Regions from separate parts of the Peribacillus sp. P4_B1 genome, predicted to be linked through region 1. Evidence: riboswitches for the same ligand, from Rfam matches in the RefSeq annotation. Region 1 holds a riboswitch; each other region holds the start of a gene.

The links. Region 1 has a riboswitch for preQ1 ahead of AC1DVK_RS15815 (QueT transporter family protein). Riboswitches for the same ligand answer to the same signal wherever they lie in the genome.
Region 2: another riboswitch for preQ1. It lies ahead of queF (preQ(1) synthase); the one in region 1 lies ahead of AC1DVK_RS15815 (QueT transporter family protein).
Region 3: another riboswitch for preQ1. It lies ahead of AC1DVK_RS21390 (VUT family protein); the one in region 1 lies ahead of AC1DVK_RS15815 (QueT transporter family protein).
Region 4: another riboswitch for preQ1. It lies ahead of queC (7-cyano-7-deazaguanine synthase QueC); the one in region 1 lies ahead of AC1DVK_RS15815 (QueT transporter family protein).

Annotation. Positions count from the first base shown of each region.
Region 1 covers NZ_JBFUHM010000026.1:44,780-48,647, forward strand. The annotation lists gene AC1DVK_RS15800 (DUF3892 domain-containing protein) at 1-291, shown strand, start outside; gene AC1DVK_RS15805 (hypothetical protein) at 376-1,188, opposite strand; gene AC1DVK_RS15810 (YbaK/EbsC family protein) at 1,404-1,925, opposite strand; PreQ1 riboswitch class I at 2,085-2,129, shown strand; gene AC1DVK_RS15815 (QueT transporter family protein) at 2,136-2,621, shown strand; gene AC1DVK_RS15820 (TVP38/TMEM64 family protein) at 2,743-3,399, shown strand; gene AC1DVK_RS15825 (PAS domain S-box protein) at 3,515-3,868, shown strand, end outside.
Region 2 covers NZ_JBFUHM010000050.1:22,864-26,731, reverse strand. The annotation lists gene AC1DVK_RS21815 (YfmQ family protein) at 1-48, shown strand, start outside; gene AC1DVK_RS21810 (BA3454 family stress response protein) at 323-457, opposite strand; gene AC1DVK_RS21805 (hypothetical protein) at 564-842, opposite strand; gene AC1DVK_RS21800 (DMT family transporter) at 983-1,840, opposite strand; PreQ1 riboswitch class I at 1,968-2,013, shown strand; gene queF (preQ(1) synthase) at 2,122-2,622, shown strand; gene AC1DVK_RS21790 (aspartate kinase) at 2,827-3,868, shown strand, end outside.
Region 3 covers NZ_JBFUHM010000048.1:13,576-17,443, reverse strand. The annotation lists gene AC1DVK_RS21410 (HD domain-containing protein) at 1-439, shown strand, start outside; gene AC1DVK_RS21405 (SRPBCC family protein) at 710-1,150, opposite strand; gene AC1DVK_RS21400 (SRPBCC family protein) at 1,199-1,672, opposite strand; gene AC1DVK_RS21395 (hypothetical protein) at 1,783-1,953, shown strand; PreQ1 riboswitch class I at 2,070-2,112, shown strand; gene AC1DVK_RS21390 (VUT family protein) at 2,164-2,706, shown strand; gene AC1DVK_RS21385 (hypothetical protein) at 2,727-2,876, shown strand; gene AC1DVK_RS21380 (hypothetical protein) at 2,924-3,133, opposite strand; gene AC1DVK_RS21375 (hypothetical protein) at 3,172-3,441, opposite strand; gene AC1DVK_RS21370 (hypothetical protein) at 3,438-3,602, opposite strand; gene AC1DVK_RS21365 (hypothetical protein) at 3,580-3,825, opposite strand; gene AC1DVK_RS21360 (TolB family protein) at 3,851-3,868, opposite strand, start outside.
Region 4 covers NZ_JBFUHM010000048.1:20,394-24,261, forward strand. The annotation lists gene queD (6-carboxytetrahydropterin synthase QueD) at 1-374, opposite strand, end outside; gene queC (7-cyano-7-deazaguanine synthase QueC) at 374-1,039, opposite strand; PreQ1 riboswitch class I at 1,095-1,137, opposite strand; gene AC1DVK_RS21445 (methyl-accepting chemotaxis protein) at 1,376-3,004, shown strand; gene AC1DVK_RS21450 (hypothetical protein) at 3,496-3,708, shown strand.

The DNA of each region.
Region 1 (3,868 bases):
CAATTTGAAAAAGCCTATGAATCCTATAAACAGCAAGGAACACCGCAAGCAAACCAACTTGATTCAGCTGGAAAAGAAGAAATCATCGCCGTAAGGAAAAATGAAGAGGACAATATTATCGCCATCAAGACGGACTCCGGCCGCGAGCTCGACTACCCCACTGCCCTTTCGGAAGCCAAAGCAGGCAACCTGGCCAATGTTGACGTCTTTCATAAATATGGCCGTGACATATTGCGGAGTGAGCCCGATGGGATAAAAGAAAATAACCTGGATCAACTACCGGAGTTTTAAGTTTACGGGGAAACTGCCTGATATGGGCAGTTTTTTCTGTCTGGATCTAAACGATAAAAAAGAACCAGCATGATAGCCGGATCCTTATTTTTCATACTGATAGGATTCAGAGATTTCGAGCAGTTGGCCACAGGACTCGACAACCTCAATGATTTCCATCCACGACATGTCCAGACCCAGTTCATTAGCATGGGAAATCTTATCACGTAATTTCCGGATGGCATTGGCATCCTTTTTCCCTTTACTTTTTGAAGGGATTTGGAAGAAACACCTCAGTTGTTTATCCTTATGTATGATGTCGAATTTATCACTGATTTGCAGGCACTCTATTAAATTGATATCTTCATTTTTATCGATTCTCCTCCTATATAATTCGGTTGCTTTTTCTAAACGGTCTTCGCTGATCATTGGATGCCAGGTGCCATCGCCAAATCTATCCATGATGATATCGCTCATCCTCATTTCCAATAAGGTAATATATCCGAATATGAGCATCCTGATTGGAGGCTTTTGAAGGTCGGCATGGGTGATCAACTTTTTAATTGAATTATTCTCCAATACGAACACCCTTGTTTTATTCTTAAAAATATGGAGAAGCTGGATCAAAGGGGTTGAATCCGAAACCATTTCCCTTGGTGAAAAATTTCTTAAATATTCCGAAACGCTCCCTTCACCTAGTTCTTCCCTATCTATATATCCGATGATTTCTCCTTGATCTTGCACTGCCAATATATCAAAATTCTTTTTTTCCAGAGCTTTCTGGATATCCAGCGCCAGATCGTTTTTATGGCAAAACTCAAGCTCCTGGGCTATGCTCTTTACCGTGATATTTTCCTCATAAAGAGTTTTAAGACTAAGATAGCTGCTATTGCTTTTCCCATGGCTTCCAATTAACATCTTTCATCCTCCGCTTATGAACTTTCTGCACGTTTTACCAATCACGAACCGCTTTAAGAGCGTTTGCCTCTTCAAAAGTTTTGGAGCAATCGCATTCGAACAAGTTTATAAGGCTTTAACCGCTAACTGAATAATAAAATGTCCATGTCATCAATAAATAAAGTCCACCCATGTGGACTCAATCCCATTCATCTGGATCTTTTTGGCACCATAAATCAAATGCCATCAACAGCATTGCCTACCGCCGTTTCCTCATTCCCCTCTCCTTCCCAAGCCTTACAAACATCCACCCAACCCTTTGCTCCTGAATATTCAAATAATTCAGCGAGTGTAAGTTCTATTGCAGAGTTCGTACTGCCGCATGCCGGGAACAATGACTCAAAGCGCTTCATTGATACATCAAGAAAAACATCTAGATTGTTTGCAAGTCCGAATGGGCAAACTCCTCCGATGGCATGGCCTGTTTGTTCGAGCACTTCCTCAGGTGATAACATTCGTGCCTTGAATCCGAACACCTGACGAAATTTCTTATTATCCACTTTTGCGTCCCCTGCCGCTACAACCAAAATAGCATGTTCACCTTCCCCCCTAAAGGAAAGAGTCTTAGCGATCCGTGCTGGGATAACGCCGATGGTAACTGCTGCCTCAATCACCGTAGCACTCGATGTTTCGAACTCCATTACATCGCCTTCCCGGTCCCATTGTTTAAAATGGCTTTTGACACTCTCGATACACATATAATTTTCACTCCTTTGAAGTTCATACAAAAATAATATCATCCTTCATTACAATAAATCAAAATCCTTTTGGACTTCCCCTGCCTTATAAATACAACCATTCTTTACAAATTGACCAAACAAGCTTACATGAGATACTATTAATCTTCGGGCAAAAGCCTTAACGTGGTTCGTAACCATCCCACGATAAAAAACTAGGGAGAGAGTAAAATGAATGTTCGTACACTCGTGATAAACGGGTTATTGGCTGCCTTGTATGTGGCGGTCTCATTGGTGTTTAAACCAATTGCTTTTGAGATGTTCCAATTTCGTGTACCGGAAATGTTGAATCATCTGATTGTATTCAATAAAAAGTATATCTACGGTATCGTGGGCGGCGTCTTCATATCTAATCTGCTTTTTTCGCCGATGGTGCCATTTGATTTGATTTTCGGGGTAGGGCAATCCGTACTCGCCTTATTGCTTGTCATTTTTGTATCTCGGTTCATAAAAAGCATTAAAGGACGAATGTTCGCCACGATTATCTTTTTCACATTCACAATGTTCTTAATTGCAATTGAACTGAACCTTGCCTTTGGCTTACCATTCTGGTTAAGCTGGATGACCACGGCTGTTGGTGAGTTCGTTGTCCTCTTGATTGGTGCGCCAATTATTTATGGAATGAACAAAAGAATTCAGTTTGAAAAGTGGCTATAAAGGAATCCTCGCGTCGTTAACCCACTATAATGTAAACAGAGCTGTCTGCATCATGCGACAGCTCTGTTTTCACCAATGAACTTGAAAATGATAAACTATTAGTCAGAATGGTGGTGACCCTTTGAAAAAAGTCCTGACTTTAACCGGTCTATTGGTAATGGCATTATTTATTTTTTCAAATGCAGAATTATTTACTTTGATTTGGAAAAGTGACTTGGATTCAGTTATTGGCATATTGATGGAAAACTTATTGCTTACATTTATTGTGACATTCGTATTGATGTTTGTCCAAAATTCATTTACAATCATCCCCTTAATATTGCTCCTGACTATCAATGTCACGATATTCGGATTCATATATGGCTACCTATGGAGTTGGTTTACAAGTGTTGTTGCGTCAGGGTTTATTTTTTATGCAGCAAGAAACTGGTTTCAGGAACCTCTTTTAAAGAAGATGGGAAAAAAGTGGCAAGAAACTGTTGTAGAGCATGGTTTCATGTACGTTTTTACCGGCAGGATTTTCCCGCTTATCCCAACAAGTTTAATTAACTTGGCAGCTGGAGTCAGCACCGTCACTTTCAAGGATTTTTTATTTGCGACGGCACTAGGCAACCTTATATACTTTTTCTTCCTATCTCTAATCCCATATGGATTCCTATCCGTTGAAATGAACCAATATACGCTAGCTGCACTTGCACTCCTTTTCTTACTATTTTTCATTATCTATAAGCGTGCAAAAAAGAAAAAGAAACTATCCTTATTCAGAAAAAACAGGTGACCGCATTGGCCCCTGTTTTTTTATTTAGGATTCTGCATATATTTTTTTCCGATAGTTTGTTAAAATGTGTATGTAATTTTACCTTTGAAATGTCTTAAAATCAGGGAGAATCTCCATGTCCAAACGCTCCATTTTAGCAATTTATATCCTATCCGGGATTCTTACACTAGTCGTGTTCGACTATTTTTTAACTACAAATATCCATAACAAAGAGTTCTTCATTCAACTTCAAAGAGCGGAAGGCATTTTTTTCCTTTTATCTATAGGCTTGATCTTATACCTTTACTTAGCTAAAAGGGAAGAATTCAAACAATTAAAAGAAGCGGAACAACGTCGGCGTACCCTCATCAATTCAATGGTGGATTTCGTTAACTTCAAGGATGGTGATGGCCGATGGCTTGAATCCAATGCCTTCGGGCTGCAATTATTTCAATTGGAGCATGTAGACTATAAAGGAAAAAAAGACAGC
Region 2 (3,868 bases), on a different contig from region 1:
AATAGCCTTCAGGAACGTTCAATGCCATTAGTAAGGGATGTAGTTTAAAAGGAACATAAACAAAGTCGCTCTTTTTTTCTGATTCAGATTGAGAGTTGAATGTTCACAAACTGACACATCCAAATTGGTATTATGTGGGAAAAGTTATTAAAAGTGGATTTAGGGGAAAATCGTTATCGAGGAGTTCTTTGAATAGAAAAAATTCATTAGAATACTATAAATGAAATACAATAAATCTGGATTGAAATGCGAAAAGTAATTTTGATGATTATGTCTAAAAGGGTAATAAAAAAAGCAGGTATCTAAAGCGATGCCTGCTTTTTTAAGCTTTCCATTGTTTTTCCACTTGATTAAAGGCTTGTTGTAAAATTTCTTCTTGATTAGTACCTGGTTTAGTAAGGACGTTAGTTTGATAAGATTTTCCTTGGAAATCAACTGTTACTGTAACTTTTACCATTATGCATCTTTCCTTTCTTGGTTCAGTAATGAGGTGGTTGTACCTACTTCTTTTATACCCGTGGGGGAAGACTTTTCAAACATTGCGAAGTAGCAAGTGTGGGGATTTAATATTCAAAATTATCTGATATTTTCAAGGGAATGTCAACACTTTTTTTGACAGACTCCATTTCCTTATTTATTTTTAGGCTGTTTTCACATACTTTGTTGCTATTTACCAGGTAGTGAGTTGTGGTTGATTTCCCCTCCAGATGCTCGCTTTCCTTGGTGCGGGCGGTGAGCCTCCTCGGCGTAAACGCCTGTGGGGTCTCACCTGTCCCGCTGCTCCCGCAGGAGTCTCGCACTTCTGCTCCAATCAACCTTAAATAGTTTCGTTTTAAAAACAACAATCTTTACGAAAAGAGCCTATTTTTATGTGTACAAGGCTTGTGTATTGGGGTCAGACCATACCCTTTTTTGCGGCTATATAAAGACGACCTGGCTTGTGTGCGCATAACAGCCAGGTTGTTTTTGTAAAATTAACTATTCATATTTTCGTTAAGATAATTCCGATTAATGCTGCAAGTACGCCGGCAATTTGATAGGATTTAAGTTTTTCTTTGAATAAATAACAACCAGCGAATACGACAACTAAACAGTTCAGGCTGACGACAGGAAAGATGATGCTGGCGATTCCAGTATTTAATGCAAAGAAATAACATCCATAGGCTATGATGCTTAATAACCCTACGAGTGATCCAATTTTCACTTCCATTAACTTAATCTTCTCATTCTTGATGGCTAATGCCGAAATGAGATAAAGTGTTCCGCCACCATACATTGATACTAGGATATCAAGGGAGTTTAAATGAAGACGGGTTGATGTCGTCATTAAGATACCTAGCACACCAAATGAGAAAATCGCGAATAATGTGTGCATCATCCAAGGTAAATATTGATGATTGCCCTTAGCATTAGGTGTATACTGAATGACAAGGGTAGCGAGCAGCATGCAGACAATTCCGCTCCACTGCAGTGAAGAAATATGCTCATGAAAAATTAATGCAGCACAGAGGATGGGAAATATTGCATTTGCCGCAATCAGTGGTGATGTCAAACTTGCCGGTCCTTTTTCAAAGGCACTTGCCATCTGGATATTACCGTTAGCGTTCAGTACACCAATGGCTCCACCAAGCAAGATGGATGGCCAGTTAGTAGTCAAGCCATCTACAAATCCGCTATATAAAAGTGCCATGATGAAGGCGGTAAAATAAAAGAAAAATTGGATATGTACCTTTGAGTAACCCTTTCCGTTACTCCATTTAAAAATGCTGTTATTGATTCCGAAACATAAACTGGTGATAAGAGCCGCAAAAATCCACATTGCTTTAATCTCTTCCTTCATGTAGGATAAACTTCTTCTACATTTTAAGCCGAATACGTGTAGGAATCAAACTAAAATAAAAAGTAGATTGACAGATTAGATTTTTTTTTCTATATTTACTATGACAATTTTAAATATTTCCCGATAAACGGGAGAGGTTCATAGCTTCACCCTCTTAAAAAAACTATGGCTTTGATTATTTTTTTGCGAATCAACCATATCTTTGAGGAGATATGGTTTTTGTTATATAGAGGCCCATTTTATGAATCTCCCCTGACAAACGTGGATGAGGAGGACTTTTTATGTCTGGAAGAAAAGAAGAAGAATTAAAAAAAGATATCACACTGCTTGGGAATCAAGGGACAAAATATACATTTGACTATGCGCCTGAAATTCTGGAATCATTCGATAACAAGCATCCGAACCGGGACTATTTCGTCAAATTCAATTGCCCGGAATTCACTAGCTTATGTCCAATAACGGGCCAGCCGGACTTTGCAACCATTTACATCAGCTATATTCCAAGTGTGAAGATGGTGGAAAGCAAGTCATTGAAACTTTATTTATTCAGCTTCCGTAATCATGGTGATTTCCATGAAGACTGCATGAACATCATCATGAATGATTTAATCGAGTTGATGGATCCCAAATATATTGAAGTCTGGGGCAAGTTTACACCTAGGGGCGGAATCTCCATCGATCCTTACACAAATTATGGTAAACCAGGTACGAAGTATGAAGAAATGGCGGATTACCGCTTGATGAATCATGACTTATACCCGGAAACGGTGGATAATCGCTAAAGATTAGAAAAAGACAACTGGCTTATGCCGTTGTCTTTTTTTTGGTTTTTTGCTATTCTCATTCAGTAAACTCACTATTTTGTATTCTTTAAAAATACAAATGTCCTCCTACCAAGGAATTAACACTTGATTGTTTCGTAAAAAAACGTAATAATAGGAAGAGTTAATTTTGACAGAATATTTTCAAAAATAGGGGATGTCGTGATGAAGGTTGCAAAGTTTGGCGGAAGTTCACTTGCGTCAGGTGAACAGGTGAAAAAGGTATTCGAAATTGTAGTTGCTGATCCAGAGAGGAAGATTGTTGTCGTTTCGGCTCCAGGGAAACGCAATTCAAATGATATAAAGGTGACGGATCTATTGATTGAGGCTGCGGAACAGCAGCTGCGCGGGGATAACGGAGAGCATTTGATAGAAGATGTGGTATCCCGCTATGCGAGCATTGCTGAAGAGCTGGATATATCCGAGGAGGTCATCACTGGGATTCATGGAAATCTAAAAGCACTGTTGCATGGAGACCAATCTAACCCGAAGCGCTATTTGGATGCTTTAATGGCCAGTGGCGAGGATAATAATGCGAAGCTGGTTGCAGGTTATTTTCAAAGCCGTGGTGTAGAGGCTCAGTATATAAATCCAAAGAAGGCTGGCTTGATCGTAACGGATGAAGATGGATTTACCCAGGTGATGCCAGAATCGTATGATCGGTTATATGCCTTGCGTGATGAGCCAGGAATCGTAGTATTCCCAGGGTTCTTCGGATACACGTTAGATGGTGAGGTTTTAACATTTTCAAGAAGCGGTTCCGATATTACGGGTTCGATTCTTGCGAATGGGGTCAAAGCCGATTTGTATGAGAACTTTACGGACGTGGATGCCGTTTATGCGGTGAATCCAAATGTGGTTTCCAATCCGAAGGGAATCAGGGAATTGACCTATCGCGAAATGCGGGAGCTTTCTTATGCCGGTTTCTCGGTATTTCATGACGAGGCGCTGATTCCTGCATTCCGTGCGGGAATACCAGTCCATATACAAAATACAAACAATCCGGCTGCGCAAGGGACCCGCATTGTAAGTACACGGGCTAATACGAATGGGCCGGTTATTGGGATTGCAAGTGATAAAGGATTTTGCAGTATTTACATTAGCAAATATTTGATGAACCGGGAAGTTGGTTTTGGCCGGAAACTGCTGCATATCCTTGAAGATTACGGTGTTTCGTATGAGCATATTCCATCAGGCATCGATGATG
Region 3 (3,868 bases), on a different contig from region 1:
GTATCTGGATAATATTGATTCGGCGGAATGGTTTGTGAAAACGTATTACAGTGAAGTTATTGATTTTTTCATGGACCCACTTAATATATATGGCTATGATATCTTGGCAAAGACGTTAAAATTGGCTTTGGCTAAAAACCTGATCAGCCTTGATGACTTACTTGGTACAGATGAAGAAGTCATATCCTTGTTAAGCTCCACTGAAGACGATGAAGTGCAAAATCTGTTAAAAAGGATCCATGGTAACGTAAAGGTGAAAGAAGATCAATTGGACTATGATTTACATCGGAAAAATAAAGTGCGCCTGATGGATCCTTCCATCATTCAAGGAACCCAAGTGGTGAGAGCATCCAGTTTATCCGAAAAAGTGAAGAACATGGGAATTGAAGCCTATGAAAAAGCTTCGAAGGGCATGTATCTAAAGGTGATTTTCGATTGAATTTCGCGTCAAACCAAACAGAAAGTGAAAAACTCACGGAATCCATCCTTGAGTTTTTCCCATTACCCGTAAATTTATATAGACTATCGACGACTTGTAAGCCGCTTTCTTTAACCACTTTATTTGAGTGGTGGCATTTTATCGATATTCGAACATCATTAAATCGTAAAGGCAGGTACAACATAGTTAAATATTGTCAGTGTTAATGTTCTGGCAGACGGCATGCCCAACTGCCGGTTTTGGAGATCTTTTTTCAGCTGAACCAGCACCTTAAAAAATTAATGACGCTCTCAAATTAGTAACGCCATTTTCTAAATAACCCTTTAAACAGGTTAAAGTATATACCCACCCCTCTTTTTGTCCTATCATTTTTTTTATTATGTCAGGGTCGTCTTCCTTCAAACCTGATTCGTTTACTTCAATAATTGAACTTGTATTATCCAGCTCTTTTAATGTAATTGTAACGACCGTTTCTTGGGCGTTGCCTCCCCACGAATACACGATTTTCCTATTTTCCTCGACTTCTAATACATGTATAACCACTTCAGCATCGTATTCGTTATATCTCAATGTAAGCGTCCTGCCTGGCTCCCATCTTTCAGAACTCGATGAGAACCAGAAATTTCCGATTTTTTCAGGGGTTACTATGGCTTCAAACACCTCATTAGTTGGCTTGCCTATTTTAAATTTCGTAGTTATTTGAGTATCCATACTATATCAGCTCACTTTCGATATGTTTAAATAAGTTCCCACTAACACCTAATTAACCCGATCTACATATATTGGCGGCAAGGTCCGTCCAGTTTCAAGCAAGCTCTTCAGGTTACATAGAATAGCTGGCCATCCATTATTTATGCCCTTAAAGGTATTGTCACCATATACGAAATCGGTCTCCAGTAGCTCTTCATGCGTAAGTGTTAACTTTACAGTAGAATCATCCATTGGCTGCAGTTGAAAAGTGACCCGAGAAGGATCCTCGCGGGGTGTTTCGTCTCCTATCGTGTTCCATGTAAAAGAGAGCAGTTGCAGCGGCTCACACTTAAGTACATTTCCATGGTCAGTGATTCGTCCATCTTCCAGCAAATATGTAACGGTTGCGCCTTCTTGAAAGGATGACTTGATTTGACATCCAAAGTGATATTTTTTTGTGAATTCGCCACTCGTTAGGGCTTCCCAAAGCTTCTCTGGTGTGGTTGCGATATAAATAGGATAGACAAACGTTGGTTTTTTCATTATTCTTTTTCCTCCTCGCGTTTATACTTCTAGCACTCCTTATCAAGTCCGTGCCAAATAAAAACAAAAAGGGTTGCAATATCAAAATCGTATCATAGCTCTATCAATGATTGTCTGCTTTTTATATCCAGCCGGTCAAGCAGTTTTCTGCGACAGGAATCGGCAAAAGCCTTGAACATTTGCTAAGTGTTAAGCTTTGGCAAAGCGGATATTGGCTTATCGAGTCTGTAAATGAAATCCGTGGATTCGCACCATTCCCAGTGACCAAAACGAAATCATAAGGCGATTATTGAAAGGATATAAGCTTGAATACATTTTAGGATCAGGCCATATGGAAACTTCTTGATTTCCAACCGTTTTCAAGCTACGATAAATAAGGAAATGATAATCCGCTCCGGCGGAAGAGGTTCTAGCTACCCTCTCAAAAAAACTAAGGGGAACAGTGCTCTTTCTTAGGGTGCTGTTTTTTCTGTATAAGGAGAATGAATTAAATGTTAAGAATTCTATTTTATTTAGTATCCATCGTCACGGCGAATGTGGTTACAGCAGCTTTTGATCCATTACATTTGGGCATGTTCATCATTCCGATGGGTACATTGCTCATCGGAGGAACCTTCATCTTTCGAGATCTGGTCCAGAATAAATTCGGCCGTGCGAAAACCTATATGTGTATCGTCACCGCACTTATTTTATCTGCATGTGTTTCATTTTTATTAGGAGATACGTTATTGATTGTATTTGCTTCTGCATTATCGTTCGTGGTGGCAGAAACAGCGGATACGGAAATTTATACCCGGTTAAAGCTCCCGATGAGTTGGAGGGTGTTTTACAGCGGGATCGTTGGAGGGTTTTTCGATTCGGTGATATTTGTCGTGATTGGCCTAAGTCCACTAGGTGCCAATATATTGCCATGGGAAGCCGTACCCGCTGCGATTATCGGACAAATCATCGTTAAAACAGTCATTCAGTCAATCGGTGCCGTACTGTTGGGACGAATCAATGTAAGACTGGAAAAGCGCGTAGTCTCCGGTTGAATTCTAGGAGGGATGCACCGATGGATGGAACCAAAAAGGAAGAAGATAAATGCTATTGCCTCGAGGCCTTTCGCGAAAAATATGGTCCGCATGTCCAGGGGGAATGTATGAAGCTCTCCTGCGCCAATTATCGGAAACATAAAGGAATAGACAAAAAAGGGCCAAATTAGGTCCTTTTTTTGCGTGACTGAAGTAACCCACGAATAAAAGTGCGGAATCAAGAGTGTAGCATGAATTCACGAGTAAACGTGCGAAACTCACGAGTAAATGTGCGGAATTCACGAGTAAACGTGCAAAACTTACGAGTAAATAGCCGAACCCCACGAGTAAACAGCGCGAAATCAAGAGTGTAGCATGAATTCACGAGTAAACGTGCGAAACTCACGAGTAAATGTGCGAAACTCACGAGTAAACGTGCAAAACTCACGAGTAAATAGCCGAACCCCACGAGTAAACAGCGCGAAATCAAGAGTGTAGCATGAATTCACGAGTAAACGTGCGAAACCCACGAGTAAACAAGCCGAACCCACGAATAAACAGCGCGAAATCAAGAATGTAGCATGAATTCACGAGTAAATGTGCAAAACTCACGAGTAAACGTGCGAAACCCACGAGTAAATGTGCAAAATTCACGAGTAAATAGCCGAACCCACGAATAAACAGCGCGAAATCAAGAGTGTAGCATGAATTGACGAGTAAATGTGCGGAATTCACGAGTAAACGTGCAAAACTCACGTAAACAAGCCGAACCCACGAATAAACAGCGCGAAATCAAGAATGTAGCATGAATTCACGAGTAAATGTGCAAAACTCACGAGTAAACGTGCGAAACCCACGAGTAAATAGCCGAACTCACGAATAAACAGCGCGAAATCAAGAGTGTAGCATGAATTCACGAGTAAACGTGCGAAATTCACGAGTAAACGCGCGAAATTCACGAGTAAACGTGCGGAATTCACGAGTAAATGTGCAAAATTCACGAGTAAATAGCCGAACCCACGAATAAACAGCGCGAAACCAGGAGTGTAGCATGAATTCACGAGTAAATGTGCGAAACTTACGAGTAAACAGTCCAAATTCACGAGTAACCCCATAAAAAAAGGATTCTGGCACCGTCAATAATTGGTGCGGGAATCCTTTTTTATTAATTAGGCAACAAAAT
Region 4 (3,868 bases), on a different contig from region 1:
AATGAAAGGGCTTCGGCCATTTTTTCATAAATCCAGACAACCATATTTTCAGCCGTAGTGTTCATGAGCGGCAAGGTTTCATTCAAATAACGATGATCAAGGTGGATTTCAATTTCATTTTTCCATATATCCTTGATGTCCCCGAAATCTATCATCAAACCGCGTGAATCCGTATACCCGCTCAATCCGAAAATGACCTTATACGTATGGCCATGCAAGTTCTTGCATTTTCCTTCATAGTCATGTAGATGGTGTGCTGCGTCAAAGGTAAATTCCTTACTGACCATGACCCTTTTAGTTGTATATTTCAATTGGCTGCGCTGAATATCTTGATCTATTTTTTGGAGTTTATCTACTATAGTAAAACCGTACATCACGAAAGCACCTTCCGTCTGCTTACATAGTCATCCAATCCTTTTTTCCGCAACTTACATGCCGGACAATCTCCACAGCCGTCTGATATGATTCCGTTATAGCAAGTCAGGGTCTTTTCGCGGACAAAGTCGAACGCGCCAAGCTGATCGGCAAGCTCCCATGTTTCCTCTTTATTAAGCCACATAAGCGGCGTATCAATCACGAATGACTGGTCCATCGACAAGTTCAAGGTCACATTCAACGATTTAATGAATACATCCCGGCAGTCCGGATATCCGCTGAAATCCGTTTCACAGACACCGGTGACAATATGTTTAGCGCCAATCTGACTGGCCAACACTCCGGCAAACGATAGGAACAGTAAATTCCGCCCTGGTACGAACGTCGACGGCAATTCCCCGTCTTCCCCGTCCTCCACTGCAATGTCACTTCTCGTCAAAGCATTCGGTGCCAATTGGTTCAGCAGCGACATGTCAAGGATATGATGGTTCACGCCCAATTCCTTGGCAATCTCTTGAGCGCATTCGATTTCCAAGCTGTGCCGCTGATTATAATCAAACGTCACCGCTTCCACTTCCTCATATCTCTCCATCGCCCAGAACAGGCACGTCGTACTGTCCTGACCTCCGCTAAACACAACCACTGCCTTTTCTTTCTTCTTCATTTCTATAAAACTCCTTTTTACGGAAAAAAACAGCACCCTAAGAAAAGAGCACTGTTTCTCCTTAGTTTTTTTGAGAGGGTAGCTAGAACCTCTTCCGCCATAACGCGGAATATTATATTTTTCCAAGTCAATAGTAACTTGAAAACGAGAAGAAATCAAGATGTTTGGATTATGGAAAATCACACCTAACGGAGAACTTGGTTATCTTCTCATCTGCTTAAATAACCCATTATTTATCCGATAAAAAAAGAGGGAATAAAATATCGATAAAGGGGTTCATTAATTTGAAAAGTATTAAAGGAAAGATATTGGCAGCATTTTTCACTCATCATATCTTTGTGTATCATCTTAGGAGCATTTAATATTTATAGCAGCAATAAGTCACTTGTACATTCCAAAGATATCATTAGCCAAAAATTGCCGATTCTAATTGATGAAGAACAACTACTCAATAATGTTGCACAAAGAAGCGCACTCGCAAGAGGCTATATTCTATATGGCGACGAAAGTAATAAAGAGAAGTTCTTAAAATATACCGAAGAAAGCAAAGTCATTCAGGAGGATCTATTAGCCTTAAGTGATTCTGAAAAAACGAAGGAATTGATTGAGAAAAGCGTGGATTGGAGAACGATTATTATAGACCGCGTATTTACACAATATGATCAAGGAAATGAAGAACGTGCTATAGAAATACTAAAGGATGAAGTTGCACCAATAAGCAATGAATTGATGGATGGGTTTAGAGAGCTAGCTTCCGAACGCGAAAAAACGATTGTCGATTTAGGTGAAACCGTCATCGCAAGCGGGAAATCGGTTAAGTCTACAAGTATCATCATATCCATTGCGGCAGTCCTTATCGGCCTTGTGCTTGCACTTGTGACTGCAAACCTCATTACCACCCCCCTCCTTAAAGTCAGGGACAGGATGAAAATGGTTGCTGACGGAAAACTGAATCATGAGCCACTGGAGCAAAAGTCAAATGATGAAATGGGTGAATTAACGGTATCCGCCAACCAAATGCAGAAAAACCTTCGTGATACGATCGAAAAAATGCTGGTTGTATCCGAATCCGTTTCCAACCAAAGCGAGGATCTGACTCAATCAGCAAATGAAGTGCAACAGGGCAGCAAACAGATTGCGGCTACCATGTACGAACTTTCGGAAGGCTCGGACTCACAAGCCAACCGGGCAGCTGAAATGGTCCGCATGATGGATGATTTCACCGGCAAGATCGAGCAGGCCCATCTTGAAGGAATGGAAGTATCTCAAAGTTCGACCGAGATCCTATCCTTGACCAAGGAGGGCACCACTTTAATGCGCAGTTCGGTCCAACAAATGCAAATGATTGACGGAATTGTCAAAAATGCCGTCGGGCAAGTGAAAAGGCTCGATTCTCAATCACAGGAAATCTCACAGCTTGTGCAGGTCATCAAAGATATATCCAATCAAACCAACCTATTGGCGCTGAATGCAGCCATAGAAGCTGCACGCGCTGGTGAACATGGCAAGGGCTTCGCCGTCGTCGCAGCTGAAGTGCGGAAACTCGCTGAAGGGGTCACACAATCCGTTGGGGATATCACCGATATTGTCACCGCTATTCAAACAGATTCAAAAACGGTCGTCCACTCCCTGGAAGATGGTTATACACAGGTGGATGAAGGCACGAAACAGATTACGCTCACCGGCCAAACCTTTGAAACAATCAATCACTCTGTCGGGAATATGGGAATGAAAATACAGCATATTACAGCTGAATTGAACTATATCTCCAAAAATAGTAAAGAAATCAATCAGGCCATCGAAGATATCGCAGCCGTAACTGAAGAGTCCGCGGCAGGAATCGAACAAGTTTCTGCCTCCGCTCAACAATCCAGCTCTTCGATGGATGAAGTCACGAATCATGCCTGTGAACTCGCATCTTCCGCTGAACTGCTAACCGAACAGGTCAAGAAATTCCAATTATGATACTAGAAAATTTCCCGTCACTTGAACGCGGGAAATTTTCTTTTTCTCCCCTTCATGGTAATTGTTTCGTTTTCGTGTATTTGGGGTATAAAAGACTATACGCATTAATCATCATGAAAAGTTAATAATCATGAAAAGAAAAATCTATCAAAAGGGTTGGAAGTGAATATTTTCTTTTGTTTTCAGAATATTTAGTGTATAATGAATTTATTAGGAATATTCTTACTGAAATACTTCTCACTTCCAATACCCACTTACTGGAAATCACCAGTACAAGAACTCACTTGATCCAGCATTTCATTTCAACCCAATGCACGGGCCCTTATACTCAGTAAGGTTCATTGCACGCTTTCTTGCAAACCAAACAATTCACAACTTTTTTCACACAAAAAGCATAATTTTCACTCCAAAATTGTAAAAAAAGGTTAAATTTCACCAACAATGTGTTACTATTAAACCAAGACCTTTTAACCCCATAAGGAGGAATTCATATGAAACGTTTTTTCAAATTCATGGCAGATTTTAACGAAAGAAAAGCACTAGATCGGAAAAACAACAAATTCTTTCGCAAAGAATACGAAAATTATATGAAGATGAATTCTGAAAATCAAGGTAGGAGGAGATTAGCTCCTAGACTTTATGTGATTGAAGGCGGTAAAAAAGGCCCCAACATTGAAATTTCTGACAGAAAAAAATCCAGTTAACCTGATTCCTTCAAAAAATAAGCTACTAATGTTGTAGTTTATACCCTACAAACGTCGCATTCTCCATGATAAACGGAGATTCATTACCCAAATCATTCTTTTAAAATATAAAAGCCGAAAGCTCAGATATACTTCTGAGCTTTTTTTATTTTTCTTTTTT